2 regions of the Streptomyces sp. NPDC060184 genome follow, and region 2 is predicted to be linked to the other one. Evidence: predicted binding sites of a transcription regulator. Region 2 holds the regulator's gene; the other holds the start of a gene.

Region 1 (7,935 bases), on a different contig from region 2:
GCGTCGGTACTAGTGGGAGTGACCGTGGCCGTGACCGGCCTCGGCCTCTTCCTCGGCCGGCTTCTCGACGACCAGGGTCTCGGTCGTGAGCAGCAGCGACGCGATGGACGCGGCGTTCTCCAGGGCGGAGCGGGTGACCTTGACCGGGTCGATGACGCCGGCCTTGATCAGGTCGCCGTACTCGCCGGTGGCGGCGTTGAAGCCCTGGCCCTTGTCGAGGTCCGAGACCTTCGAGGTGATGACGTAACCCTCGAGGCCGGCGTTCTCGGCGATCCAGCGCAGCGGCTCGACGGCGGCGCGGCGCACGACCGCGACACCGGTGGCCTCGTCGCCGGTCTTGCCGAGGTTGCCCTCCAGGACCTTGACGGCGTGGACGAGGGAAGAGCCACCACCGGAGACGATGCCCTCCTCGACCGCGGCGCGGGTCGCGGAGATGGCGTCCTCCAGACGGTGCTTCTTCTCCTTGAGCTCGACCTCGGTGGCGGCACCGACGCGGATCACGCACACGCCGCCGGCCAGCTTCGCGAGGCGCTCCTGGAGCTTCTCGCGGTCCCAGTCGGAGTCCGTGTTCTCGATCTCGGCCTTGATCTGGCTGACGCGGCCCTTGACGTCACCGGCGTCGCCGCCGCCGTCGACGATGGTCGTGTCGTCCTTGGAGACGGTCACGCGGCGGGCGGTGCCCAGCACGTCCAGACCGGCCTGGTCGAGCTTGAGGCCGACCTCCTCGGCGATGACGGTCGCACCGGTGAGGGTGGCGATGTCGCCGAGCATGGCCTTGCGGCGGTCGCCGAAGCCCGGGGCCTTCACCGCGACGGCGTTGAAGGTGCCGCGGATCTTGTTGACGACGAGGGTGGAGAGCGCCTCGCCCTCGACGTCCTCGGCGATGATCAGGAGGGGCTTCGAGCCGCCGGCCTGGATGACCTTCTCCAGCAGCGGGAGCAGCTCCTGGATCGAGCCGATCTTGCCCTGGTGGATCAGGATGTACGGGTCGTCGAGGACGGCCTCCATACGCTCCTGGTCGGTCACCATGTACGGGGACAGGTAGCCCTTGTCGAAGGCCATGCCCTCGGTGAACTCGAGGTCCAGGCCGAAGGTGTTGGACTCCTCGACGGTGATGACGCCGTCCTTGCCGACCTTGTCCATCGCGTCCGCGATGAGCTCGCCGACCTGCGGGTCCTGCGCGGAGAGCGCGGCCACGGCGGCGATGTCGGACTTGTCCTCGATCGGACGGGCGGTCGCGAGGAGCTCCTCGGACACGGCCTTGACCGCGGCGTCGATGCCCTTCTTCAGGGCGGCCGGGGAGGCACCCGCGGCGACGTTGCGCAGACCCTCGCGGACGAGCGCCTGGGCGAGGACGGTGGCGGTGGTGGTGCCGTCACCGGCGACGTCGTTGGTCTTGGTGGCGACCTCCTTCACCAGCTGGGCACCGAGGTTCTCGAACGGGTCGTCGATCTCGACCTCGCGCGCGATGGTGACACCGTCGTTGGTGATGGTGGGCGCGCCGAACTTCTTGTCGATGACGACGTTGCGGCCCTTGGGGCCGATCGTCACCTTGACCGTGTCGGCAAGCTTGTTGACGCCGCGCTCAAGGGCGCGACGGGCGTCCTCGTCGAACTTCAGAATCTTCGCCATGGGCTGTTTTCCCTCTCGAACGAACTGCGCCCCCAGCCACCCGGCTTGTTATGTCGCAGGGGGCCAGGGGCGCAGAACAGACAGCAAAAGTGGGTGAATTACTTCTCGATGATCGCGAGGACGTCGCGGGCCGAGAGGACGAGGTACTCCTCGCCGTTGTACTTCACCTCGGTGCCGCCGTACTTGCTGTACAGGACGACATCGCCGGTCTTGACGTCGAGCGGAAGGCGCTCGCCGTTCTCGAAGCGGCCCGGGCCCACGGCCAGGACGACGCCCTCCTGGGGCTTCTCCTTGGCGGTGTCCGGAATGACCAGGCCGGAAGCCGTGGTCTGCTCGGCGTCGAGCGGCTGGACCACAATGCGGTCCTCGAGCGGCTTGATCGCAACCTTGGAGCTGGTGGTCGACACGATCCGGTCTCCCCCTTCGGAGATCTCACGGGGTTTAACAGTCTGGGGTCGCGCCGGGCCGGATCCGTCGTCGCGGGTGCCGGACCTGCCCTGTCGCGCGGTACTGCTGGCACTCTCCAGGGGGGAGTGCCAGCACCGAGACTATGACCGCGATTAGCACTCGGTCAAGCGGAGTGCCAATTCCGTACCCGTGCGTGGCGCGGGACGCCCGCCGGGACGGACCGGCCGGGCGACACGCGGCCCGGGGAGCGTGCCGGGACGCGCGCCGGAGTGCGCGCCGTGACGCCGTGCCGGGCGGGTCTCGATCGGGCGCCCGCAGGGACAACGCGGCGGCGGTACACGCCGTTCCGGGCGACGGTGCCCGTACTGACCGGGGCGGCCGGTGCGCCCCCCGCCCTCACCGCCGCGCCCCCGCCCGCGGATCAGACGTAGTCCTCCAGCCGGGCTACCGCGTACCCCTTCTCCGTGATGACCTTCATGACGTTGCGGACCATGTCGGCCATGGTCCCCTTCCACTGCGCGGGCCCCTGGAAGTGGGTCAGGACGATGTCGCCGGGGTGCAGGTCCCGGTCCCACTCCCGCCAGTCCATGTGGTCGGGGAACGCCTCCTCCGCCCACAGCGGCACGGCCTTGATCCCGCAGGACTTGGCGACGACGAGGGTGTCGCGGTTGTAGTTGCCGTACGGCGGCCGGAAGAGCACCGGCCGCTTGCCGAAGTGCTTCTCGATCCGGTCCTGCTGGTCGCAGATCTCCTTCTTCTGCTCGGCGTAGGAGAGCCCGGGCAGATAGGGGTGGGTGAGGGTGTGGTTGTTGAGGGTGACGCCCTTCTTCTGCATCGCGGCGAAGTAGCCGTAGTCCTCGCTCGCGAGGTAGTCGCTGAGGAAGGCGGTGTACGGGATCTTCAGCTCGTCCATCATCCGGATCAGCTCGGGGTCCTTCTCGGCCCCGTCGTCGATGGTGAGGAAGACGATCCGCTGATCGGTGGGGACGGTCGTGAAGACCTGCGGCAGGTCCTCGCCGTCGTCGACCTCGAACCCCTCGCGGCTGGTGATCTCCGGCTTCTCGGCGGGCGGCGCGGGGGCCACCAGCGGGACCTCGGCCAGCCCCCACTTCTTCGCGAGGGCGACCCGCTGCGCCTGGCGCCGCTTCAGCTGTTCGGCGTAGGAGACGAGGGCGCCGGCCGGTCCCGCCTGCGGGGCCGCTCCGGCCGCCGCCCGGCCGCCCGCACCCGCCGCGCCCGGGTGGGAGGGGTGGTCGCCGCCGGAGCAACCGGCGGCGAGGGCGGCGCCCAGCAGGGCCGCCAGCGCGACCGTGCCGGATCCGAGCCGCTTCATTGTGCTTTTTTCCTTTTGTCGTACTGGTTGCATGGCGCCGCATCCTGCCAGCCCGCCCCCGGCCCCCCGTCCCGACACCGCCGCCCGTCCGGCCGCGTCCCCCGCCTGGCGCACAGCCCGGCCGGGGCCACGCACACCCGGGGAAGCCGGGGGACATCCGGCCGCGCACACCCGGGGAAGCCGGGGGACGCCCGGCCGCGCAGCCCGGGGAAGCCGTCGCCGCCCACTGGCCCACAATGGGACGGGTGAACGCACCTCTGCCCGCCGGTGACGGCCCCGCCGACCCGCTCGCCTCCTTCGCCGCCCTGCGTACGCCCGAAGGCGCCGCCCTCCTGGACGAGTTGCGGGACCACGACCCGGCGCGCGAGCTGGCCACCGCCACCCGGCTGCGCCGCGACCACGCGCCGGGCCTGGTGTCGGCCGCGCTGGGGCAGGCCCGGCTGCGACAGCGGGCGGTGGCGAAGTTCGGCGCCGAGGACGCGTACCGGATGTTCTTCACGCCCGACGGCGTCGAGCAGGCGACCCGTACATCCGTCGCCACCTACCGCGCCGGGCGGTTCGCGGCGCTGGGCGGGGTGCGGCGGGTGGCGGACCTGTGCTGCGGCATCGGCGGCGACGCGATCGCGCTGGCCCGCGCGGGCATCGCGGTGCTGGCCGTCGACCGCGACCCGCTCACCGCCGAGGTGACCCGCGCCAACGCCGAGGCGCTCGGCCTCGCCGGACTGATCGAGGTGCGGTGCGCCGACGTGACCGGCGTCGACACCGCCGGGTACGACGCGGTCTTCGTCGACCCGGCCCGGCGCGGCGGGCGCGGCCGGATCTTCGACCCGGAGGCGTACTCGCCGCCGCTCTCCTGGGCGACCGCCGCCGCGCTGAAGGCCCCGCGCGCCGCCCTGAAGATCGCGCCGGGCATCCCGCACGAGGCGATCGGCCCGGAGGCCGAGGCCGAGTGGATCTCGGACGGCGGGGACGTGAAGGAGGCGGTGCTCTGGTACGGCGAGGGCTTCGAGGCCGGTTCCTACCGGGCGACCCTGCTGCCGTCCGGCGCCACCCTCGCGACCCGCTCCCCGCTGCCGGCCCCGCCGGTGGGCCCGGTCGGCCGCTATCTGTACGAGCCGGACGGCGCCGTGATCCGCGCCAGCCTGGTCGCCGACATCGTGGCCCGGTGCGACGGGCGGCTGATCGACGAGACGATCGCCTACGTCACCAGCGACGAGCCCTACTCCTCCCCGTACACCTCCGCGTACGAGATCACCGACCAGCTGCCGTTCAACATGAAGCGGCTGAAGGCGCTGCTGCGGGAGCGGGAGGTGGGGGTGCTGACGGTGAAGAAGCGCGGTTCCGCGGTGGAGCCGGAGGAGGTGCGGCGCCGGATGAAGCTCGCGGGGCCGAACTCCGCGACGGTCCTGCTGACCCGGGTCGCCGGTGCCCCGACCATGCTGGTCGGCCGGCCCTTCCGCCCGGCGGTCTGATCAGCCCTGCGCCGGGGGCCGGGGGTGTCAGCAGCACACGTCGGTCGGCCCTCAGGCGTTGAGCAGCGTCTCCACGTCGAGCTTGCCCATGCCCATCATCGCCTTCATGGCGCGGTCGGCGCGGTCGCGGTCGGGGCCGCCGAGGATGTCGGGAAGCGCGCGCGGCACGATCTGCCAGGACAGCCCGAACCTGTCCTTGAGCCAGCCGCACTGGCTCTCCTCGCCGCCCTCGGTGAGCGCCGCCCACAGCCGGTCCACCTCGGCCTGGTCCGCGCAGTCCACGGAGAGCGAGACGGCCTCGGTGAAGTGGAAGGCGGGTCCGCCGTTGAGGCCCATGTACTCCTGGTCCGCGAGCCGGAAGCGGACGGTCATCACGGCGCCGGCCTCGCCCGGGGAGCCCTCCGGGTAGTGGCTGGTCTCCAGGACGCGCGAGTCGCCGCCGAAGACGGAGACGTAGAAGTCGGCGGCCTCGGCGGCCCGGCCGTCGAACCAGAGACAGGGGGTGATCTTCTGCATGGTCTTCTCCTCCAGGGGTCCCGCTCGGCCCGGGCCCGGTCACCGGTCCGGGGCTCTGGAAGGTAGACCCGGCGGGTGGCCGGAACTCATCGGACACGCGGGGCCGCCGCCCGTACGGCGGCGGCCCCGGAGGAGATTTGTCCGTCAGGAGTCGGCCGGCCCCAGCGACTCGAAGCGCCAGCGGTGCACCGCGCGGGTGATCAGCCGCTCGTCGGGCTCGGGGAGCTCCGGCAGCCGGTCGCCGTACTCCCCCGGCCACCAGGTGATCACCAGCACCCGGTCCTGCGGGGCGCGCAGCAGCTCGGTCCGGAGCGGGGTGCGGGCGAGTTCGCCGGTCCGGGCGCGGGCCCACTCCAGCAGTTCCGCGCCCCGCCCGTCGGTGGCGCGGGCCTCCCACATCAGCGCGACGGTCATGAGTACAGGTTGTCCTTGCTGATCTCGTGCACGTGGTCGTGATCGTGGGCGTGATCGTGGGCGTGGCCGTGCTGGGCGCCCGGTACGTGCGGGTCGGTCACCGGCAGCGAGGAGTCGGCGGACAGCTCCCAGTCGGAGGCGGGCCGGTTGCGGGCGACCATCTCGGCGCCGAGGGCCGCGACCATCGCGCCGTTGTCGGTGCAGAGTCCGGGGCGGGGTACCCGGAGCCGGATTCCGGCGCGCTCGCAGCGTTCCTGGGCCAGCGCGCGGAGCCGGGAGTTGGCCGCGACGCCTCCGCCGATCATCAGGTGGTCGACGCCCTCGTCCTTGCAGGCACGGACGGCCTTGCGGGTCAGCACGTCGACCACGGCCTCCTGGAAGGACGCCGCCACGTCGCGCACCGGCACCTCCTCGCCGGCCGCGCGCTTCGCCTCGATCCAGCGGGCGACCGAGGTCTTGAGGCCGGAGAAGGAGAAGTCGTACGCGGGGTCGCGGGAGCCGGTCAGGCCGCGCGGGAACGCGATGGCTTTGGGGTCGCCCTCCTTGGCCAGCCGGTCGATGACCGGGCCGCCGGGGAAGCCGAGGTCCAGCACGCGGGCGATCTTGTCGAAGGCCTCGCCCGCCGCGTCGTCGATGGTGGCGCCCAGCGGCCGTACGTCGCTGGTGATGTCGGGGGCGAGCAGCAGCGAGGAGTGGCCGCCGCTGACCAGCAGGGCCATCGTCGGTTCGGGCAGCGGGCCGTGCTCCAGCTGGTCGACGCAGATGTGCGAGGCCAGGTGGTTGACGCCGTAGAGCGGCTTGTTCAGCGCGTACGCGTACGCCTTGGCGGCCGAGACGCCGACGAGGAGCGCTCCGGCGAGGCCCGGACCGGCGGTGACGGCGATGCCGTCCAGGTCCCGGGCGCTGACCCCGGCCGTCTTCAGGGCGCGCTCGATGGTGGGGACCATCGCCTCCAGGTGGGCGCGGGAGGCGATCTCGGGGACGACTCCGCCGAACCGGGCGTGGGTGTCCACGCTGGACGCGACGGCGTCGGCGAGGAGGGTGGTGCCGCGCACGATGCCGACGCCGGTCTCGTCGCAGGAGGTCTCGATGCCGAGTACGAGCGGTTCGTCAGCCATTGCCATCAGCCATTCTCTGTTCCTTGTACGTGGAGGCGCATGACGAGTGCGTCGATGTTGCCCGGCTGGTAGTAGCCGCGCCGGAAGCCGATCGGCTCGAAGCCGAAGCGTTCGTAGAGCTTCTGGGCGCGGGTGTTGTCGACCCGGACTTCGAGCAGCACGGTGGCGCATTCGAAGGCGGTGGCGTGCTTCAGCAGGTCGGTGAGGAGTTCCGAGCCGAGGCCGCCGCCCCAGTGGTCGCGGGTGACGCCGATGGTCTGCACGTCGGCGAGGTCACCCGCGGCGGCGAGTCCGGCGTAGCCGACGATCCGCCCGGTGGCGGGTTCCTCGGCGACGACGTAGCGCCGGGTGGCGTGCGGGCCCCGGGCGTGGGCGAGCTCGGACCAGAACATCCCGGCCGACCAGGCGTCGTCGGGGAAGAGCTCGTGTTCGAGCTCCAGCACCGGTTCGATGTCCCACCAGCGCATCTCGCGCAGTTCAGCGGTCGGGACGGTCACTTGGGGGTGACCACCTTGTAGTTCTTCGGGACCTGCGCGTCGGGCCTGCGGAGGTAGAGCGGCTGCGGGTCGAGCAGCTTCTCGCCCGCGGTGAGGCGTTCGGCGGCGAGCGCGGCGAGCGCCCCGGCCGAGACGTGCTCGGGGCCGCGCGCGTCCGGGAAGAAGTCGGGGTAGAGGGCCGCTCCGGCGCCGACGACGGGGAGGCCGGCCAGCTCCTCGGCGATGTCGGCGGGCCGGTCGACGGAGGGGCCGCCGGTGCGGGTGCGGGGGTCCGCGTACCGCGCCCAGTAGACCTCCTTGCGGCGGGCGTCCGTGGCGACCGCGAAGGGGCCGGTGATCCCGGCTTCCTCCCCGGCGGCGTACGCGAGTCCGTCCAGGGTGCACAGGCCGTGCACGGGGACGGAGAGGGCGGAGGCGAAGGTCGCGGCGGTCACCAGGCCGACGCGCAGCCCGGTGTACGGGCCGGGGCCGACGCCCACGACGATGCCGGTCACGGCGTCGAGGGTGGTTGTGGCCTCGGCGAGGACGCGGTCGACGGTGGGGAG
Region 2 (7,935 bases):
GTCCGGAGAAGGCGCGGGTCAGCGCGGTGCGGACGAACATCGGGCTGGTCAGGGCCTGCTTGTGCAGCGGGTGCGCGCCGGACTCCGGGCAGGCGAGGAAGGCGGTGCCCAGCTGCGCGGCGTCGGCCCCGGCCGCGAGGGCGGCGGCGATCTGCGCGCCGCGCATGATCCCGCCCGCCGCGACGACCGGCAGCTGCACGGTCTCGCGGACCTGGGTGACGAGGGTGAGCAGCCCGATGCCGGTGTGGTCGGCCCGCGGGTCGTCGTGGTGGGTGGACTGGTGGCCGCCCGCCTCGACGCCCTGGGCGCAGACGGCGTCGGCCCCGGCCCACTGGGCGTCGCGCGCCTCCTCGGCGGTCGTGACCGTGACGATCGTGTACGTACCGGCGCGGGCGAAGGCGTCCAGGGTGTCGCGGGTGGGGCAGCCGAAGGTGAAGGAGACCACCGGGACCGGCTCCGCCAGGAGGGCGGCCACCTTGGCGTCGTAACCGTCGGAGCCGTCGAACTTGTCGGAGCCTTCGGAATCGTCGGGGTCGTCGGAGCCGGGACCGGGGTCGCCGAGCGCGGTGTCGTACGTGCCGGCCACGGCAGCGAGGCGGTCGCGGTACGCCGCCGCGGCGCCCGGGTCGGCGGGCGGGGGCTGCGGCATGAAGAGGTTCACGCCGAAGGCTCCGGCGGTCGTCGAGCGGACCTGGTCGATCTCCTGGCGCATCTCCCCGCCCGTCCGGTACCCGGCGGCGAGGAAGCCGAGCCCGCCCGCGTCGGCGACGGCGGCGACGAGCCGGGGGGTGGAGGGCCCGCCCGCCATCGGCGCCTGCACGATCGGATATCGGCAGAGATCGGTCAGGGAGGACATCCCCGCATCGTGTCATGTCCGGTCCGCCGTGCCGAATCCGCGACCGGCCGGTGGTGCCGCACACGCGCACCGCCCGCCGGGACGGATCCCGGCGGGCGGTGCGGAGTGCAAGGACGTACGGGCCTCAGCGGCCGTTGAAGGCGTCCTTCAGACGGGAGAAGAGCCCCTGCTGTCCGGGCTGGAACTGCCCGGTGGGCCGCTCCTCGCCGCGCAGCTTGGCCAGCTCCCGCAGCAGGCGTTCCTGCTCCGGGTCGAGCTTGTTCGGGGTCAGCACCTCGACGTGCACGATCAGGTCGCCCCGGCCGCCGCCACGCAGATGCGTGATGCCGCGTCCGTGCAGCGGGACCGACTGGCCGGACTGGGTGCCGGGCCTGATGTCGATCTCCTCCATGCCGTCGAGCGTCTCCAGCGGCACCTTGGTGCCGAGCGCGCCCGCGGTCATGGGGATGGTGACCGTGCAGTGCAGGTCGTCGCCGCGCCGCTGGAAGACCGCGTGCGAGACCTCGTGGATCTCGACGTAGAGGTCACCGGCCGGGCCGCCGCCGGGGCCGACCTCGCCCTCGCCGGCCAGCTGGATGCGGGTCCCGTTGTCGACACCCGCGGGGATCTTGACCGTGAGGGTGCGCCGCGAGCGGACGCGGCCGTCGCCGGCGCACTCCGGGCAGGGGGTCGGCACGACGGTGCCGAAGCCCTGGCACTGCGGGCAGGGCCGCGAGGTCATGACCTGGCCGAGGAACGACCGGGTGACCTGGGACACCTCGCCGCGCCCGCGACACATGTCGCAGGTCTGGGCCGAGGTGCCGGGGGCCGCGCCCTCGCCGCTGCACGTGGTGCAGACGACGGCGGTGTCGACCTGGATGTCCTTGGTGGTTCCGAAGGCCGCCTCGGCGAGGTCGATCTCCAGCCGGATCATGGCGTCCTGGCCGCGCCGCGTGCGCGAACGGGGTCCGCGCTGCGAGGCCGTGCCGAAGAAGGCGTCCATGATGTCGGAGAAGTTGCCGAAGCCGCCGGCGCCGAAGCCGCCCGCGCCCCCGCCGCCGCCCGAGGCCGACAGCGGGTCCCCGCCCAGGTCGTAGACCTGCTTCTTCTGGGCGTCGGAGAGCACCTCGTAAGCGGCGTTGATCTCCTTGAACCGCTCCTGGGTCTTCGGGTCGGGGTTGACATCCGGGTGCAGCTCGCGGGCGAGCCGACGGAATGCCTTCTTGATCTCGTCCTGCGACGCGTCGCGCCGTACGCCGAGCACGGCGTAGTAATCGGTGGCCACTTACGACTCCGCCAGGATCTGTCCGACGTAACGTGCCACTGCGCGTACCGCTCCCATCGTTCCGGGGTAGTCCATGCGGGTCGGTCCGACCACGCCGAGTTTGGCGACTGCCTCGTCGCCCGAACCGTAGCCGACCGTGACGACGGACGTGGAGGTGAGGCCCTCGTGGGCGTTCTCGTGCCCGATCCGTACGGTCATGCCCGAGTCCGTGGCCTCACCGAGCAGCTTCAGCAGGACGACCTGCTCCTCCAGCGCTTCCAGCACGGGCCGGATCACCAGGGGGAAGTCGTGCCCGAAGCGGGTGAGGTTGGAGGTGCCGCCGATCATCAGCCGCTCCTCCGTCTCCTCGACCAGGGTTTCGAGGAGGGTGGTCAGGACCGTGGAAACCGTCCCGCGGTCCTCGTTCTCGAAGGATTCCGGCAGGTCCTGCACGAGCTGTGGGACGTCGCTGAAGCGGCGTCCCACGACCCTGCTGTTGAGCCGGGCCCGCAGATCGGCGAGAGGGGTCTCGCCGAACGGCGCGGGGCAGTCGATCATACGCTGTTCGACCCGGCCGGTGTCGGTGATCAGGACCAGCATCAGCCGGGCCGGCGACAGGGCCAGCAGCTCCACGTGACGCACCGTGGAGCGGGTCAGTGAGGGGTACTGGACGATGGCGACCTGCCGGGTCAGCTGCGCGAGCAGCCGTACCGTGCGGGCCACGACGTCGTCGAGGTCGACCGCGCAGTCCAGGAAGTTGTGGATCGCCCGGCGCTCCGGCGACGACAGGGGCTTGACGCCCGCGAGCCGGTCGACGAAGAGGCGGTACCCCTTGTCCGTGGGGATGCGCCCGGCGCTGGTGTGGGGCTGGGCGATGAAGCCCTCGTCCTCCAGCACCGCCATGTCGTTGCGGACGGTGGCCGGGGAGACCCCGAGCCGGTGCCGCTCGGTGAGCGCCTTGGAGCCGACCGGCTCCTCGGTGCCGACGTAGTCCTGGACGATGGCGCGCAGCACTTCAAGTCTGCGTTCGCTGAGCATCGCGCACACCTCCAGCTGTCGGTCGTGGTGGCTTCTGCCTGGCACTCTGTGCGTCTGAGTGCCAGCTTCCCCCCGGCCAGTGTACGGGGGTGGGGAGGGCACCGGGCAAGGGCGACCGGCCGCGGTCCGCGAGACCGCGCAGGTCGATGCGGATAGCGTCTCCTCATGGACCTCTCTTGGGAAGAGCTGGGCTGGGAGCGGTTGGGCCACGGCGTGGGCCGCCGGCGGCTTCCCGGCTGGGACGCGACCGCCGCCCTGGTCGCCGGGGCGGACCGCGCGCTGGTGGTGGACACCGGCGCGAGCGTGCGCGAGGGCGTCGGGCTGCGGATCGAGGCGCAGCGGCTGCTGGGCCGCAGGGTGACCCATGTCGCACTGACCCATCCCCACTTCGACCACGTCTTCGGCACCGCGGCCTTCGCGGGCACGGAGGTGTTCGGTGCGTACGGGGCGGCGGCGCGGATGCGGGGGTCGGTGGACGAGATGCACGCCGACGCGGTGCGCAACGGTCTGCCCGAGCACGACGCGGCGGAGGCGGTGGACGCGCTGGTGCTCCCCGGCCGCGAGGTGTGCCACCGCTGGACGCTCGACCTGGGCGGCGGGCGCGAAGTGGTGCTCGCCAACGTGGGGCCGGGGCACACCGGGCACGATCTGGCGGTCCTGGTGCCCGGGTCGGGGTCCCCGGGGGCGCGCGCGGTGGTGCTCTGCGGAGACCTGATCGAGGAGTCCGGTGAGCCGCAGACGGGCCCGGACTCGGTGCCGCCCCGCTGGCCCGCCGCCCTGGACCGGCTCCTCGCGCTGGGTGGCGAGGACGCGGTGTACGTGCCGGGGCACGGGGCTGCGGTGGACGCGGCGTTCGTGCGGGCGCAGCGGGAGCTGCTGGCGGGGCGCTTCGGCGTGTGACGGCGCGCGGACGGGCGGTGCGCCGGGGCGGGGGCTCCCCCGTGCCGGACGTGGGCCGAATTATCGTCGTGCCATGCGCAGTTACCAGCCGGACCTGACCCCGCCGTGGAAGAGGTCCGCCCCCGTGCCCGAGGTGCCCGCCGATCCGGATCTGGTCGTGGAGGAGGTGTCCACCGGCTTCTGCGGTGCGGTGATCCGCTGCGAGAAGTCCGCCCAGGGTCCGGTGGTGACGCTGGAGGACCGCTTCGGCAAGCACCGGGTGTTCCCGATGGAGCCGCGCGGCTTCCTGCTGGAGGGGCGGGTGGTGACGCTGGTGCGCCCGTCGTCCGGCGGCCCGGTGGTCCCGGCGCGTACGGCCTCCGGGTCGGTGGCGGTGCCGGGTGCGCGGGCGCGGGTGGCGCGGGCCGGGCGGATCTACGTGGAGGGCCGGCACGACGCCGAGCTGGTCGAGCGGGTGTGGGGCGACGACCTGCGGATCGAGGGGGTGGTCGTGGAGTACCTGGAGGGCATCGACGATCTTCCGGCGATCGTGCGGGAGTTCGGTCCGGGGCCGGACGCGCGGCTCGGGGTCCTGGTGGACCATCTCGTACCGGGCTCCAAGGAGTCCCGGATCGCGGCCGAGGTGTCCGATCCGCACCTGCTGGTGGTGGGGCACCCCTTCATCGACGTCTGGGAGGCGGTGAAGCCCGCCTCGGTGGGGATCGCCGGCTGGCCGTCCGTACCGCGCGGGCAGGACTGGAAGACCGGGGTGTGCCGGGCGCTGGGGTGGCCGGAGAACACCGGGGCGGCCTGGCAGCGCATCCTGTCGGGGGTCCGCTCGTACAAGGATCTTGAGCCTCAACTCCTCGGCCGCGTAGAGGAATTGATTGACTTTGTCACGCTTCCGGGGTGACGCCCGAAGCCGCTCGCGCCGCCGCCCCGCAACCGCTGCGCCGGATCGGGTTCCGATCCGGAGAAAGCGCTGCGGTTCGCACTCCTGACCGGTTAATTGGGAGTACGCGATTCGTCTGCGACGGGGGGATACGGGGATGTCGCAAGGGGACTGGCAGGAAAGCGGCGGAAACGAGGCGTCCTCCGCCGTCTTCCACCTCGTGCAGGAACTCGTCGACCGGTACCGGATCAACCGCCCGGTGATGCCGATCATGGTGGTCCAGGCCGACGACGGCGGGGCCCCGCCCGAGATCGACGACCGGGTCCGGGAGATCGCGCACCTGGTGTACCGCGCCAACGAGCCGCGCCGGGTCCCGGTGCGGCTGCTGGAGAGCCGGGGCACCTCCCCGTACGCGTCGGCGCTCGACATGGTGCGCAGGCTGGGTGAGCGCCCCTGGGAGACCCGGGAGCGCAGCCAGTACAAGCCCTTCACCTTTCCCCGGTCGCGGCTGCTGGGCGCCATCGAGCAGGCGACCGCCCAGGTGCTCGCGCAGCCGGGCCCCGCCACCCGGGCCGACCGCGGCGAACGCATCCTGGAGGAGCTGGGCGCGCTGCGCTGGCGGCCCGCCCGGTCCGGGGGCGGCGACTGGTCCCGCTCGCTGCGCGCGTCCGTCCGCCCCGAGACCTTCCTGGGCGCCGTGTTCATCGCGGTGCTGGGCACCCTGCTCGGCGAGATCGGCTGGACCGCCACCCTGCTGCTGACCGCCGCCGCGACGCTGGTCCTGGCGGTGGTCCGGCTGCTGACGACCTCGGCTCCCCCGCTGCTCTGGCTGCGGCGGGCCAGCCGCTGGTTCGCCACCACCTCCTCGCTCGCCGCCTCCAGCACCGGGTACCCCTCCGACGGCTGGTCCTGGCTGTCGCCGCGCGGCTCGTGGCGGGTGATCCGGGCCCGCGCCGCCGCCGTCGCGCTCCGGGTGGCGGAGGCCGAGGAGGGCGACGCCGCCGCCCGCCAGTTCCATCTGGAGCTGCGGGTCCAGGCGCTCCTGGAGGACCTGCGCCACAGCTACCGGCCGCGCGCGCTGGACTGGCGGCGCAGCAAGCGCACCGTCCCCCCGGTGGTGCTGCTGCCGACGGCGACCAACGAGAACGGGGGCGTGCTGCTGATCAACGCGATCAACAACGTGCGCTCGCGCCGCAGCGAGGTCGACCCGCTGCTGCTCCTGGCCACGCTGCCGGCCGCCGAGGAGCTGGTCCACACCCCCTCGCAGCCGCCCGGCCGGCCGGCGGCGGGCGGCCGGGCGCCGTGGCTGGGGGCGCAGGCCCGCTACCGGCTGTGGGTGGACGAGCTGAGCGTCGGCCAGTCCCCCGCCGGCGCCTCGTCGCTCTCCTGGGTGCTGCGCCTGCCGCTCTCCACCGCGCAGCTGACCCACGACCACGCGGACGCCCAGCTGCGCACGGAGCGGGTGCGCCGGACGTGGGCCTGGTACGTGATGTCCCGGACGACGGTCGCGCTGGTCCTCGTCGGGAGCCTGCTCGGTACCTATCTCTGGAGCGTGCACTGGCAGGACACCTACTGCCACGGGCCGCTGACCGACCGGAACACGGACGCCGTGTGGAGTTCCCCGGGCCACGGGCCCAAGGAGTGCGTCGGCGTGGCCACGGCGCCCGAGGTGCGGTTCGCGAAGGGGAACCACCTGGAGCTGAAGGGGCTCGGCGCGGGGGTCACGTTCGAACGCGTCGAGCAGGCGATCCGGGACGAGAACGCCCGGATCGGCCCCACCGAGTCGTACGTCACGGTCGTCTACGCCGGTCCGCTCACCGCCGAGGAGGAGACGGACACCCGCAAGGGGCTGGAAGAGCTCACCGGGGTCTACCTGGAGCAGCAGTCGGTCAACGGCACCACCACCGACGAGCACCCCGTCAAACTGAAGGTTCTCCTGGCCAACGGCGGTGAGGACATGCTGCGGCAGACCGTCGCCGTGCGGAAGATCATCGAGGTGGCCCGCCGGGACCCGCACGTCGTGGGGGTGGTGGGCATGGGCCGGAACACCACCGAGAGCCCGGCCGCCACCGAAGCACTCCGCAAAGCGGGGCTCGCCGTGGTGGACACCACCAACTCCAGCAGCAAACTGCCCAAGGAGTCGAACTACTTCGGGCTCGCGGCGACCGACACGGAGCAGACGTACGCGCTCGGGCTCGTCGCCCGCCAGCTGCGGCCCGAGGGCGGCACCGGCCACGCGCGCGTGCTCTCCCGGCTGGAGGAGAACGGCGACAAGGACCAGTACACGATCGACCAGCGGGACGCGGGCCGGGCGATGCTCGAATCCGCGGGCTACCAGGTGGGCGAGAACGTCGGCTACCCGCTCGCCGAGAACGGCGCGGCGGCCCTGGGCGGCGCGGTCGGCGAGATGTGCGAGGAGCAGCCCGTCCCGGACGCGCTGTACTTCGCGGGGCGGGCCGAAGACATCAACCCGCTGCTGGACAAGTTGTCGCAGACCGCGGGCTGTTCGGAGAAGGACATCACCGTCTTCACGGGCGACGACCTGACCAAGGCCACCTTCAACGACACGAGCAGGGTCACCCTCTACTACACGGCTCTCGCCCCGATGGCCCCGCAGCGCGGCTCCGCCTTCTACCGGAGCGCCGCCGCCGCCCTCGCCGCGCTGCTCCCGGAGGGCACCGAGCGTACGGCCGCCGAGACCGGTCCGCCGGGATACGGCAACGCCCTCTTCGCGAGCGGTCAGATCGTCATGTCCTACAGCGCGACGACCGCCCTCTACGACGCCGCCGCCCGGCGCGACGTCCCGAGGAGCGCCGCCGAGACCTGGGCGCTGCTGCACACGGTCAACCGCGAGAACATGCCCACCGGGACGATCTCACTGGCGGGTTCGCCCTCGTCGGTCAGCGACAACCTGCACGGGATCGACGTGGTCAAGGTCACCCGCCGGGGGGAGCAGACGGTCAGCAGCGTCGTGTGCGGCAAGCCCGCGGGCCCGGCGCCGAAACTGACCCCGGAGCTGTGCAGGCC

The links. The regulator HrcA, encoded in region 2, represses chaperone genes, less so after heat shock. The targets are predictions, from matches to a motif close to TTNGCACTCNGNNNNNCNGAGTGCNAA.
Region 1: the regulator HrcA is predicted to act here: its motif matches at 2,193-2,219, upstream of groES (co-chaperone GroES).

Annotation. Positions count from the first base shown of each region.
Region 1 covers NZ_JBHWYX010000011.1:116-8,050, forward strand. The annotation lists gene groL (chaperonin GroEL) at 10-1,632, opposite strand; gene groES (co-chaperone GroES) at 1,731-2,039, opposite strand; gene ACFWEE_RS09700 (polysaccharide deacetylase family protein) at 2,462-3,373, opposite strand; gene ACFWEE_RS09705 (SAM-dependent methyltransferase) at 3,610-4,845, shown strand; gene ACFWEE_RS09710 (VOC family protein) at 4,897-5,361, opposite strand; gene ACFWEE_RS09715 (hypothetical protein) at 5,506-5,775, opposite strand; gene tsaD (tRNA (adenosine(37)-N6)-threonylcarbamoyltransferase complex transferase subunit TsaD) at 5,772-6,893, opposite strand; gene rimI (ribosomal protein S18-alanine N-acetyltransferase) at 6,899-7,390, opposite strand; gene tsaB (tRNA (adenosine(37)-N6)-threonylcarbamoyltransferase complex dimerization subunit type 1 TsaB) at 7,387-7,935, opposite strand, start outside.
Region 2 covers NZ_JBHWYX010000039.1:12,776-20,710, reverse strand. The annotation lists gene ACFWEE_RS24190 (nitronate monooxygenase) at 1-856, opposite strand, end outside; gene dnaJ (molecular chaperone DnaJ) at 981-2,120, opposite strand; gene hrcA (heat-inducible transcriptional repressor HrcA) at 2,121-3,137, opposite strand; gene ACFWEE_RS24175 (MBL fold metallo-hydrolase) at 3,303-4,037, shown strand; gene ACFWEE_RS24170 (DUF3097 domain-containing protein) at 4,111-4,929, shown strand; gene ACFWEE_RS24165 (hypothetical protein) at 5,066-7,935, shown strand, end outside.